DNA from 3 places in the Affinirhizobium capsici genome. Region 1 is predicted to be linked to each of the others. Evidence: predicted binding sites of a transcription regulator. Region 1 holds the regulator's gene; each other region holds the start of a gene.
The links. Region 1 encodes PhoB, which activates phosphate uptake and scavenging genes when phosphate is short. Its sites were predicted from a motif close to TGTCATNNANCTGTCAT; they were not measured.
Positions count from the first base shown of each region.

Region 2: the regulator PhoB is predicted to act here: its motif matches at 1,069-1,085, upstream of AC0JZ1_RS07135 (BtaA family protein).
Region 3: the regulator PhoB is predicted to act here: its motif matches at 1,950-1,966, upstream of AC0JZ1_RS19125 (DUF2794 domain-containing protein).

Region 1 covers NZ_CDRNXD010000004.1:2,261,293-2,264,569, forward strand. Annotated here, with positions in the region: gene AC0JZ1_RS14200 (acetylornithine transaminase) at 1-342, opposite strand, end outside; gene AC0JZ1_RS14205 (GcrA family cell cycle regulator) at 763-1,317, shown strand; gene phoB (phosphate regulon transcriptional regulator PhoB) at 1,446-2,129, opposite strand; gene phoU (phosphate signaling complex protein PhoU) at 2,157-2,867, opposite strand; gene pstB (phosphate ABC transporter ATP-binding protein PstB) at 2,921-3,277, opposite strand, start outside.
Region 2 covers NZ_CDRNXD010000004.1:774,577-777,853, reverse strand. Annotated here, with positions in the region: gene AC0JZ1_RS07140 (serine hydrolase domain-containing protein) at 1-984, opposite strand, end outside; gene AC0JZ1_RS07135 (BtaA family protein) at 1,135-2,382, shown strand; gene AC0JZ1_RS07130 (class I SAM-dependent methyltransferase) at 2,379-3,047, shown strand; gene AC0JZ1_RS07125 (glycoside hydrolase family 25 protein) at 3,161-3,277, shown strand, end outside.
Region 3 covers NZ_CDRNXD010000007.1:190,347-193,623, forward strand. Annotated here, with positions in the region: gene AC0JZ1_RS19115 (Bax inhibitor-1/YccA family protein) at 137-883, shown strand; gene AC0JZ1_RS19120 (GNAT family N-acetyltransferase) at 996-1,553, shown strand; gene AC0JZ1_RS19125 (DUF2794 domain-containing protein) at 1,562-1,930, opposite strand; gene AC0JZ1_RS19130 (DUF1223 domain-containing protein) at 2,199-2,906, opposite strand; gene acnA (aconitate hydratase AcnA) at 3,164-3,277, opposite strand, start outside.

The DNA of each region.
Region 1 (3,277 bases):
GGAATAATGGTAGCGCCGCGCTGTTTTGATGGCGCATTCCAGCGCTTCCGCACCCGAATTGGTGAAGAACACCTTATCCGCGAAGGTGGCCTCTGCGAGGCGGCGCGCCAGACGCTCCTGATCCGGGATCTCGTAGAGGTTCGACAGGTGCCAGACCTTCTCCGCCTGATCCTTCAGCGTGGCAACGAGATGCGGATGCGCATGACCGCAGGAAGTGACCGCAACGCCCGCACCGAAATCCAGATATCGCTCGCCAGATTCCGTCACGAGCCAGACGCCCTCACCGCGCACGAAACGCAGCGGAGCCCTTGCAAACGTGTCGAAAAGTGCGGCTTCAGCCATGGCGACATCACTCCTTGGGCAGTTATCTCAAACGATGGGCGGCACATGCCGCGAAAAATTAAAATGCCGCCCCAATGGACGGCGTCGGCACTATCAGCATTTCATTCGCGCGTGTCAACAAATCGCTTGGATCGCAAGGCATTTCAGCCTTCCTGCACAGACAAGACTCACGGTTGAAATCGCTGTGGCAAAAATGACTCTGTTGTCAAGCAAGTTGGGGAAAACCCGGAAATCGATTCGCTGCGATTCCGCCGACTCTTGCCACCGAGTCCACCGCCTATTAGGTTAATCATCAATTACTAGACTGCATGCGGCGGAACTAGTCACCGAAAGTATAGATATAGTACATGCGACAAAAATTATTTGTCGTAGCGGTGAGTGATTCTGTCTTTTAATGCGTGCTCAAGGCGGAGAGACTGCATGAACTGGACAGACGAACGTGTCGAGAAGTTAAAGCGGCTATGGGCTGAGGGCTTGAGCGCCAGCCAGATCGCTGCACAACTGGGCGGTGTGAGCCGCAATGCGGTGATTGGCAAAGTCCATCGCCTGAACCTTCCAGGCCGCGTGAAGGCTGGCGGAACGGCAACGCCGACCCGCGCACCGAAGCGCCCTGCGGCCCCTGTTCAGCGCCCGGCAACCTTTGCTGCCCGCCCGCAATCTCCGGCACCTGTTCGCAACCAGCCTCGCCCTGCAGATTTTTCAGCCATGCAGGATGAAGTAGAGGCATCGGCCTCCGAGCCCCGGATTCTGGAAACGGTCAGCAATGCAGTTGTGCCGATGGCGCGCCGGCTGACCCTGACAGAGCTGACCGAGCGCACCTGCAAGTGGCCAGTTGGCGACCCGCTGAAGGACGATTTCCACTTCTGCGGCGCAGAAGCTTGCGACGGTTCGCCCTACTGCAAGTATCACGCCCGCATGGCTTACCAGCCGGTGACCGAGCGTCGCAGAGCCGCCAATGCGGTTGCTCGCGGCTGAGAGCCAGCCGAAAAGACAAGAACTTAAAAAAGCGGGACATGTGCCCGCTTTTTTTGTGCCTGCCATAACGTGGCCAAAGAAAAACCCGGCACCTTCGGGACCGGGCTTATCTTGCAGGAACCTAAACTTCACGATTCCATGGAATAGCCCGCGCCGCGCACGGTGCGGATGACATCCTGCATATTGGAGAAGTTGAGCGCCTTGCGCAGACGCCCGACATGCACATCGACCGTGCGTTCATCCACGTAGATATCGTGGCCCCAGACACCATCCAGCAGCTGCGAGCGGGAGAAGACGCGGCCCGGTGACGCCATCAGGAATTCCAGCAGACGGAATTCGGTGGGCCCGAGGCGCACTTCGCGGCTCTTGCGATGGACGCGATGGGTCTCGCGATCAAGCTCGATATCGCCGCAGCGCAGAACGCTGGAGAGGACCTCGGGCTTGGCCCGGCGCAGCATGGCCTTGACGCGGGCCATCAGCTCCGGTGTCGAGAAAGGCTTCACCACATAATCGTCTGCGCCGGTGGCAAGGCCGCGCACCCGCTCATTCTCCTCGCCGCGCGCCGTCAGCATGATGATGGGCAGGCGCTCCGTCTCTGGCCTCATACGCAGACGGCGGCAGAGTTCGATGCCGGAGACGCCGGGCAGCATCCAATCCAGGATCAGGAGATCGGGAACACGCTCCTGCAGACGGATTTCCGCCTCGTCACCACGAAGGATGGTTTCAACCTCGTAGCCTTCGGCCTCGAGGTTATAACGAAGAAGAACGCTCAGCGCCTCTTCGTCCTCGACAACAGCGATTTTGGGCAGCATGGCTTTAAGTACTCCGGCCTGTCAGGCTTATTCGGTCACAGCGCCGAGCGTGTTGGAGCTGTCGTCCTTCGGACGCTCGCCCTGCGGCGGCGCACCCGTTGCGATGAAGTAGATGGTTTCCGCAATGTTGGTCGCGTGATCGCCGATGCGCTCGATGTTCTTGGCGCAAAACAGGAGATGCGTGCAGGTGGTGATGTTGCGTGGATCTTCCATCATGTAGGTCAGAAGCTCGCGAAACAGCGAGGTATACATGGCGTCGATCTCTTCATCGCGCAGGCGAATGGCTTCCGCCTTTTGCGCCGAGCGATTGGCGAAGACATCCAGCACTTCCTTCAGCTGGACGAGCGCCAGTTCGGAAAGATGTTCGAGACCACGCGCCAGCTTGCGCGGCACGCCGGTTCCCTGCACCGCCATCACGCGCTTGGCATTATTCTTGCCAAGATCGCCCACACGCTCCAGATCGGCGGCGATACGCAGCGTGCCGATGATTTCACGCAGATCGGACGCCATGGGCTGACGCTTGGCAATCGTCACGATGGCCTTTTCCTGGATTTCGCGCTCGGCTGTATCGAGGATCACATCGTCGGAGATGACCTTTTGCGCCAGGGCGCCATCGGCATTGACCAGCGCACGCACGGCATCCGCGCACATCTGCTCGGCAAGGCCGCCCATCTCGGAAATGCGGCGGTTCAGGTATTTTAGCTCTTCATCAAAGGCCGATGTAATATGCGATGACATGAATTTTTCCTCGGATCTGGCGTTTTCGATGCGGTCAGGATGGTCTCAAAGGGTCAGCCGAAGCGGCCCATGATGTAATCCTGCGTGCGCTGATCGTCCGGGTTGGTGAACATCTTGTCGGTATCGTTCTCTTCCACCAGCTGCCCCAGATGGAACATGGCCGTGCGCTGCGAAACACGCGCCGCCTGCTGCATGGAGTGGGTGACGATGACGATGGTGTAGTTGGAGCGCAGTTCGTGGATCAGTTCTTCCACCTTGGCCGTGGCAATCGGGTCCAGCGCCGAGCATGGCTCGTCCATGAGGATGACTTCCGGCGAAACGGCCACGGCGCGGGCAATGCAAAGGCGCTGCTGCTGACCGCCGGACAGACCGGTGCCGGATTCCTGCAGGCGATCCTTCACTTCGTTCCA
Region 2 (3,277 bases), 1.5 Mb from region 1:
AGCATCGGTTTCGATCGTAGCGGAACGCATGCCCAAAGGCGCGAAGAGTGCCGTTTGGGGGTAAGTCACGGCCTGCGCATTATTCCCGAGCTTTTGCATCCAGACGCGGCTGAGGAGAACGGCGCTGCCAGTGGAATAATGAAAGCTTTTTCCCGGCGGGTGCGCTGCGGGCTGTCCTGCCACATATCCAGCCATATCCGGCTCCAGAAACAGCATACGAGTGACATCATCCACCGTTCCGTAGTCTTCATTGAAAGTCAGACCGTCCTCCATGGCCAGCAGATCCCGAAGCCGGATGGTGGAGCGCGGGTCGTTCTGCCAGGAAGTGACCAGATGGTCATCATTCAGAGAGAGCTTGCCATCCCGCAACAACGTGCCGATCAACATCGCGTTTACTGTTTTGGTCATCGACCAACCCAGAAGCGGCGTCGCAGCGGAAAAGCCCTCCCCGTAACGTTCTGCGATCAGGTGCCCATCTTTTACCACGACAATGGCACGAACATTTGGACCGGCCAAATCGTCTTTTCCGATTAAGGATTGGATGGAAGGATCGAGGATAGCGGCCTCGCCTTCCGGCCAAGGTTTCGAGGCATCGAAGGCAGCAACCGGTTGATCTATAGCGGCCAAGGACGGTGGAGTAGACCCATCATCACCAAGCAGCGTACAGCCATAACCGGGGCGCAACACAGCCGTCCGTTTGGCGATGCCTCCCAGCAAACCTGCGGTAACCCGGTGCTGCGCGTCGTCCACATGAAGCTTCATATATTTGAGCAAAGGATGCCCCGGAGCCTGCACGTCATCCGCCAGCACCTTTTGCGCATCCCGGTTTGCAAGAAAGACATTGGAGCAAACAATCTTGGCGGCATAGCCGCTGGCCACCCGCAGCAATTCCGGCGGCGCCGCATAAAGCCAAGTGGGAATTGCCACGAGGGCAGCAATGACAATTGCCAGCACAAGCTTCATCAAACGCTTCAACCAACGCATTCTAACCTCTCCGTTTAGGCGGGCATGCAAGCAGCATTTGCTTTCTGTGGGAAGAACCAATCGAAATTTGGTCACCGGTTTCAGCGTCATGAAACTGTAGCAGGCGGCGGCTACAGCCTCTGAAGCTCCAGAAATGGCGGGGATTCGTCTATGGCTGAAATTGCATCGGAAGCTGGCTTCCTTCGAAACGGCAAACTCAAGACAGCGCTGCTTCAACACCAGAGCTTTTCCAGCAGCTGGCTATCCGAGCGGTTATTCGGCCTGCTGTTTTCCGGGCTTGTCTATCCGCAGATATGGGAAGACCCACAGGTGGATATGGATGCCATGGACCTCTCGACCGGGCATCACATCGTGTGCATCGGCTCGGGTGGTTGCAACATGCTGGCCTATCTCTCACGCTCTCCCACTTCCATCGACGTCGTGGATCTTAACCCTCACCACATAGCGCTGAACAAGCTGAAGCTGGCCGCCTTCCAGGCCCTGCCCTCCCACGAGGAGGTCGTGCGTTTCCTGGCACAGGAGCAGGAAAGCAGCAACAGCAACACCTTCAAGCACTCTATTGCTCCAACTTTGGATCCCGTGACGCGTGCCTATTGGCAGAAGCGCGGACTTTCCGGGCGTCAGCGTATTACGGTCTTCAATCGCAATATCTATCGCACAGGCTTGCTTGGCCGCTTCATCACAATGGGTCATATCCTGGCCCGGCTCCATGGCGTGCGCCTGTCTGATCTATCTCGGGCGCGGTCTTTGCGCGAACAGCGGCAGTTCTTCGATACCCGCATAGCGCCACTGTTCGATAAGCCTTTGATCCGTTGGCTCACCAGTCGCAAAAGCTCACTTTTCGGGCTTGGTATTCCGCCGCAACAATATGATGAACTGGCAAGCCTTGCCACAGATGGTTCCATTGCGCCCGTTCTGCGGCAGAGATTGGAAAAGCTGGCCTGCCATTTCCCGCTGAAGGAGAACCCGTTCGCCTGGCAGGCTTTCATGCGGCGATACCCAAGGCCCCATGAAGGTGTACTGCCTGCCTATCTCAGCCGCGAGCATTATGACGCTATTCGCACTTCCGCTGATCGCGTGCAGGTTCACCATGCGACATTTACGGAGCTCTTGGCAGGCAAGTCCGCTGGTACAGTGGATCGCTACGTGCTGCTCGACGCACAGGACTGGATGAACGACCAGCAACTGAATGAGTTGTGGAGCGAAGTAACCCGCACCGCTGCGCCAGGCGCTCGCGTCATATTCAGAACCGCTGCGGAAAAGAGCATCATCGAAGGGCGCATCTCTTCCGCCTTGCGGGAGCAGTGGATCTATCTTCAGCCGCGTTCGGAAGAGCTGAACCTGCAGGATCGTTCCGCGATCTACGGCGGCTTCCACATCTATGAGAAGCGCGGATGAGCCGGATAGAAGCACTCGAACATGCAGAGCGCATGGATCGTATGTATCGCTACCAGCGGCACATTTATGATTTTACTCGCAAATACTATCTGCTTGGGCGCGATAAGGCGATTGCCGATTTGCAACTTCGCCCCGGACAGTCGATTCTGGAAGTTGGATGCGGCACGGGTCGTAATCTTTTGCTTGCCCACAAGCACTATCCCCAAGCCGCGCTTTATGGTCTCGATATTTCGGCGCAGATGCTTGAAAGCACGCGCAGAAACTTCTCTGGCACATCTGCCAAGGTTGAATTGCGCGTAGCCGACGCAACAGGCTTTCTTGCCAGTGATTTTGCTGTTGCAGGCTTTGATCGCATTCTCATTTCCTATGCACTTTCCATGATTCCCGGCTGGACAGGTGCCATTGATGCATCGCTCGCCGCGTTGTCGCCTGGAGGTTCACTGCATGTCGTGGATTTCGGCCAGCAGGAAGAGTTGCCGAAATGGTTCAGGGCTTTGCTACAAGGCTGGCTTGCCCGCTTTCATGTGACCCCGCGCGCGGATCTGGAAGAGGTTTTGAAACAGAAGGCAGCCATGTCAGGTTATGAACTGACCTTCCAGCGGCATTACTGCGGCTATGCCTGGCGGGCTATCCTTCGTAAGCCTTTGCATGCATACGCTACTTGAACCACGATTTTCGCTTGCTCTAACGGATTATTTACGACGTTATGGTTAACGTTGAAGTTACCGCCTTGCATGGCCTGCAAGCCGTTTCCTCACGCTAACTTAACGGGATCTGCATGCCTCGCCTTCTCGCCGCATTGATTGCCACCTGCATGCTGATCAGCGGATGCACGTCCACGAGTTTCGACCTCATGGAAACTGCCTCCATCCGCAAGCCGAAGTTTCAGGATACG
Region 3 (3,277 bases), on a different contig from region 1:
CTGCCGGATTTAAGGCTCAAACACTTGAACCATGAGGCATAACCTCGCATATTCTATGCAGGCTTGCTGAGCTTCGCAGCGGCGCCAGGGGTTTTCCCGACACCGTATTCCATCCGAAGCTTGAGAGGACAAACATATGTCTGACCGTTACAATTTCGACAACCGTGCCGTGCGCGGTGGCGTCCAGGAAGGCGCCATGATCGATCAAGGCCTTCGCAGCTACATGCTGAAGGTCTACAATCTCATGGCTCTGGGTCTGGCGATCACGGGCGTTGCGGCCTTCGCAACATGGCAACTGGCTGTTCAGGATGGCCACATCACAGCCTTTGGCGCTGCCGTTTACCAGAGCCCGCTTCGCTGGGTTGTCATGCTGGCTCCGCTTGCCATGGTGATGTTCCTGAGCTTCCGCATCAACCGCATGAGCGTGGGCGCAGCCCAAACGGCCTTCTGGGCCTACGCGGCGCTGATGGGTCTGTCCCTGTCTTCGATCTTCCTGGTCTACACGGGCCAGAGCATCGTGCAGACCTTCTTCATCACGGCGGCTTCGTTCGGCGCTCTTTCGCTGTACGGCTACACCACCAAGCGTGATCTCTCCGCCATGGGCTCGTTCCTGATCATGGGCCTCTTCGGCTTGATCATCGCATCCGTGGTCAACATCTTCCTCGCCTCGTCCGCTCTTGCTTTTGCGGTATCGGTGCTCGGCGTTCTGATCTTCGCGGGCCTCACGGCTTACGATACGCAGAAGATCAAGGAAATGTACTATGTGGGCGATGATGCGTCGGTCATGGGCCGCAAGGCAATCATGGGTGCACTGACGCTCTATCTCGACTTCATCAACCTCTTCATGTTCCTGATGCAGTTCCTGGGCAACCGTAACAACTAATCAGAACGTTCGATGATATCTATGAAAGGGCGGTCCTTAGGATCGCCCTTTTTGCATTGCGGTAAAGCAGCGGCTTTGATTAGATCAACTTAATCAAGTTGGATGAAATGCCATGACCTACCGCCTGCGCGACCTCAATAGCACTGACCTCCCCGCCATCACTGCCATCTACCGGGACAGCGTACTCAACGGCACCGCGAGCTATGAGCTGACACCGCCGGACGAGGCAGAGATGGCAGAACGTTTCAACGCAATCCGCGATAAAGGCTATCCGTGCATCGTTGTTGAAGGCGGCGCCGGAGCGGTTCTTGGCTATGCCTATGCATCCGCTTTCCGCACCCGCCCCGCCTATCGCTGGCTGGTGGAAGATTCGATCTATCTTGCCCCCGAATCGCGGGGAATGGGCTTGGGTAAACGTCTACTTAGCGAACTGATCGACCGATGCACCGCGCTTGGTTTCCGCCAGATGACAGCTGTTATTGGAGGAGCAAGTCCTGCCTCGGCACGCCTGCATGAAAGTCTCGGGTTTGAGCACGTTGGCATCCTGAGAGGCACCGGCTTCAAGCACGATCGCTGGCTGGATACTATCCTGATGCAACGGGAACTGGGTGAAGGAACATCATCAAAGCCAGATATGGCAATCTATCCAGGCAATTTATTCAAAGCCTGATACGAAACCTATTCGACCAGTTTTAGCACCTTATCAAACACTTTCAAAACCTGCGGCAGTTCATGGCCACGCTTCAACACCATGCCATGCGTGTTCAAAACACTGTATGCGCCCTGCTTGTTCGCCAGCTTGGGGTTCTTTTCGATGCGGAAAAGCGGAAACTCGCCTGATCGTTTGAAGATGGAAAAAACTGCCTTATCCTTCAGCTGATCAATGGCATAATCTTTCCATTCCCCTTCACCCACCATGCGCCCGTAGATCCTGAGGATGGCATCCAGTTCCAGGCGATGAAACATCACCGGCGGGGGCTCGTTGTTCTGTTGGCGGAACTGGTTCAACTCGACAACAACAGCACCATCTGCCTTTTGATCGGTCATGTGAGCTCCTGGGCATCATGTGACAGTTTCGTTTCAGTGTGCCTCAGGCTTGGCAAAATGCAAGCGGCACCGCGCTCAAACCGTTCATTCGAGACCAAGGTTTCGAGAGTGCGGCGAACATGTGTGAGAATTTTCTGAAAATCTATCGGATGCCCGATTTCGAACAAATCCCTGCCGGATTTCTTCGACATCTTCCACGCCATCCAGTTGGCGCCCTGCGCCAGCCGGTCCGGCCCAAGGCGTTGACCTTACCCCCAGCCCCCAACGCTTAGGGCCGGACCTCTGCCGAGGTTCTCTTGCGCCCTGCCATCAGAACTGTTGCGCCGATGATGGAAGCCGGTTCGCCGTTCGGGCCGGAAGATTGCAGCAAAATTGCGCAGCCATCCTTCTTGGAACTGCCCATGCTCTTGGCAGGCAGTGTAATATTCAGCTCCTTGCCATCCCACATGCCAACAGTCTGCACATCATAAACATTGTGCCAGTATTCCATCTGGCGCCCGCTATTGTCGCCACGTTCCACATTCACCGCTTCTTTCTTGGTGAAGTAGGCAACCACCACATCGGCCCTGCCCTCGCCCGGCGGTATGGTGATCTCCATCTCCTCGCCGTTCATGGCCGCCTTGATCGGCACGGAAAGCCCCTGCCCTTCATTGCGCAACTCATCCATCTTCCCGTTGATGGCGGTAATATCCGTGCCCTTCACATGCACCCGGCCATTGATGATAGCCTGCGGCGTATAGACACCGCTTCGTCCCATGGAATGGGCGTAGCCATATTGACGCTCAGTATTTTCCTTGGAGCTCAGCGTATCCGTCCATCCAAGATAGTTCCAGTAATCGACGTGATAGGAGAGCGCCACCACATCGCCCTGCTCCACCAGATGCTTGAGCGTTTCATCGGCAGGTGGACAGGAGGCGCAGCCCTGCGAGGTGAAGAGTTCAACCACGCCACGCGGCGAACCGATATCGCCCGCCATTCCTGCACCTGCTGGCAGAAGACAAACAGCGAGCCAGCAGAGCGGCTTGGAAATGCGCGGAACTTGGAACGACGACAGAAGCATGATGGTCTTTATCGTGTGAGGATCATTGAATTGATAGCAGCCTACCCTGTGCAGGTCATCAATCGAAAGTCACAACCGGGTGACAAATGCTGCAGATCTTCACCACCCTGTTTATTCTCAAAGAAATGCCGCCGGAGGGTAAGTCCGGCGGCACACAATTCAACAGCGAGTGATCAGGCAGCCAGATCGCGCAGAACGGTCTGCAAGATGCCGCCATTGTTGACATAAGTCACTTCGTCCAGCGTATCGATGCGGCAGAGGATCTTGATCTCCTTCACCGTTCCGTC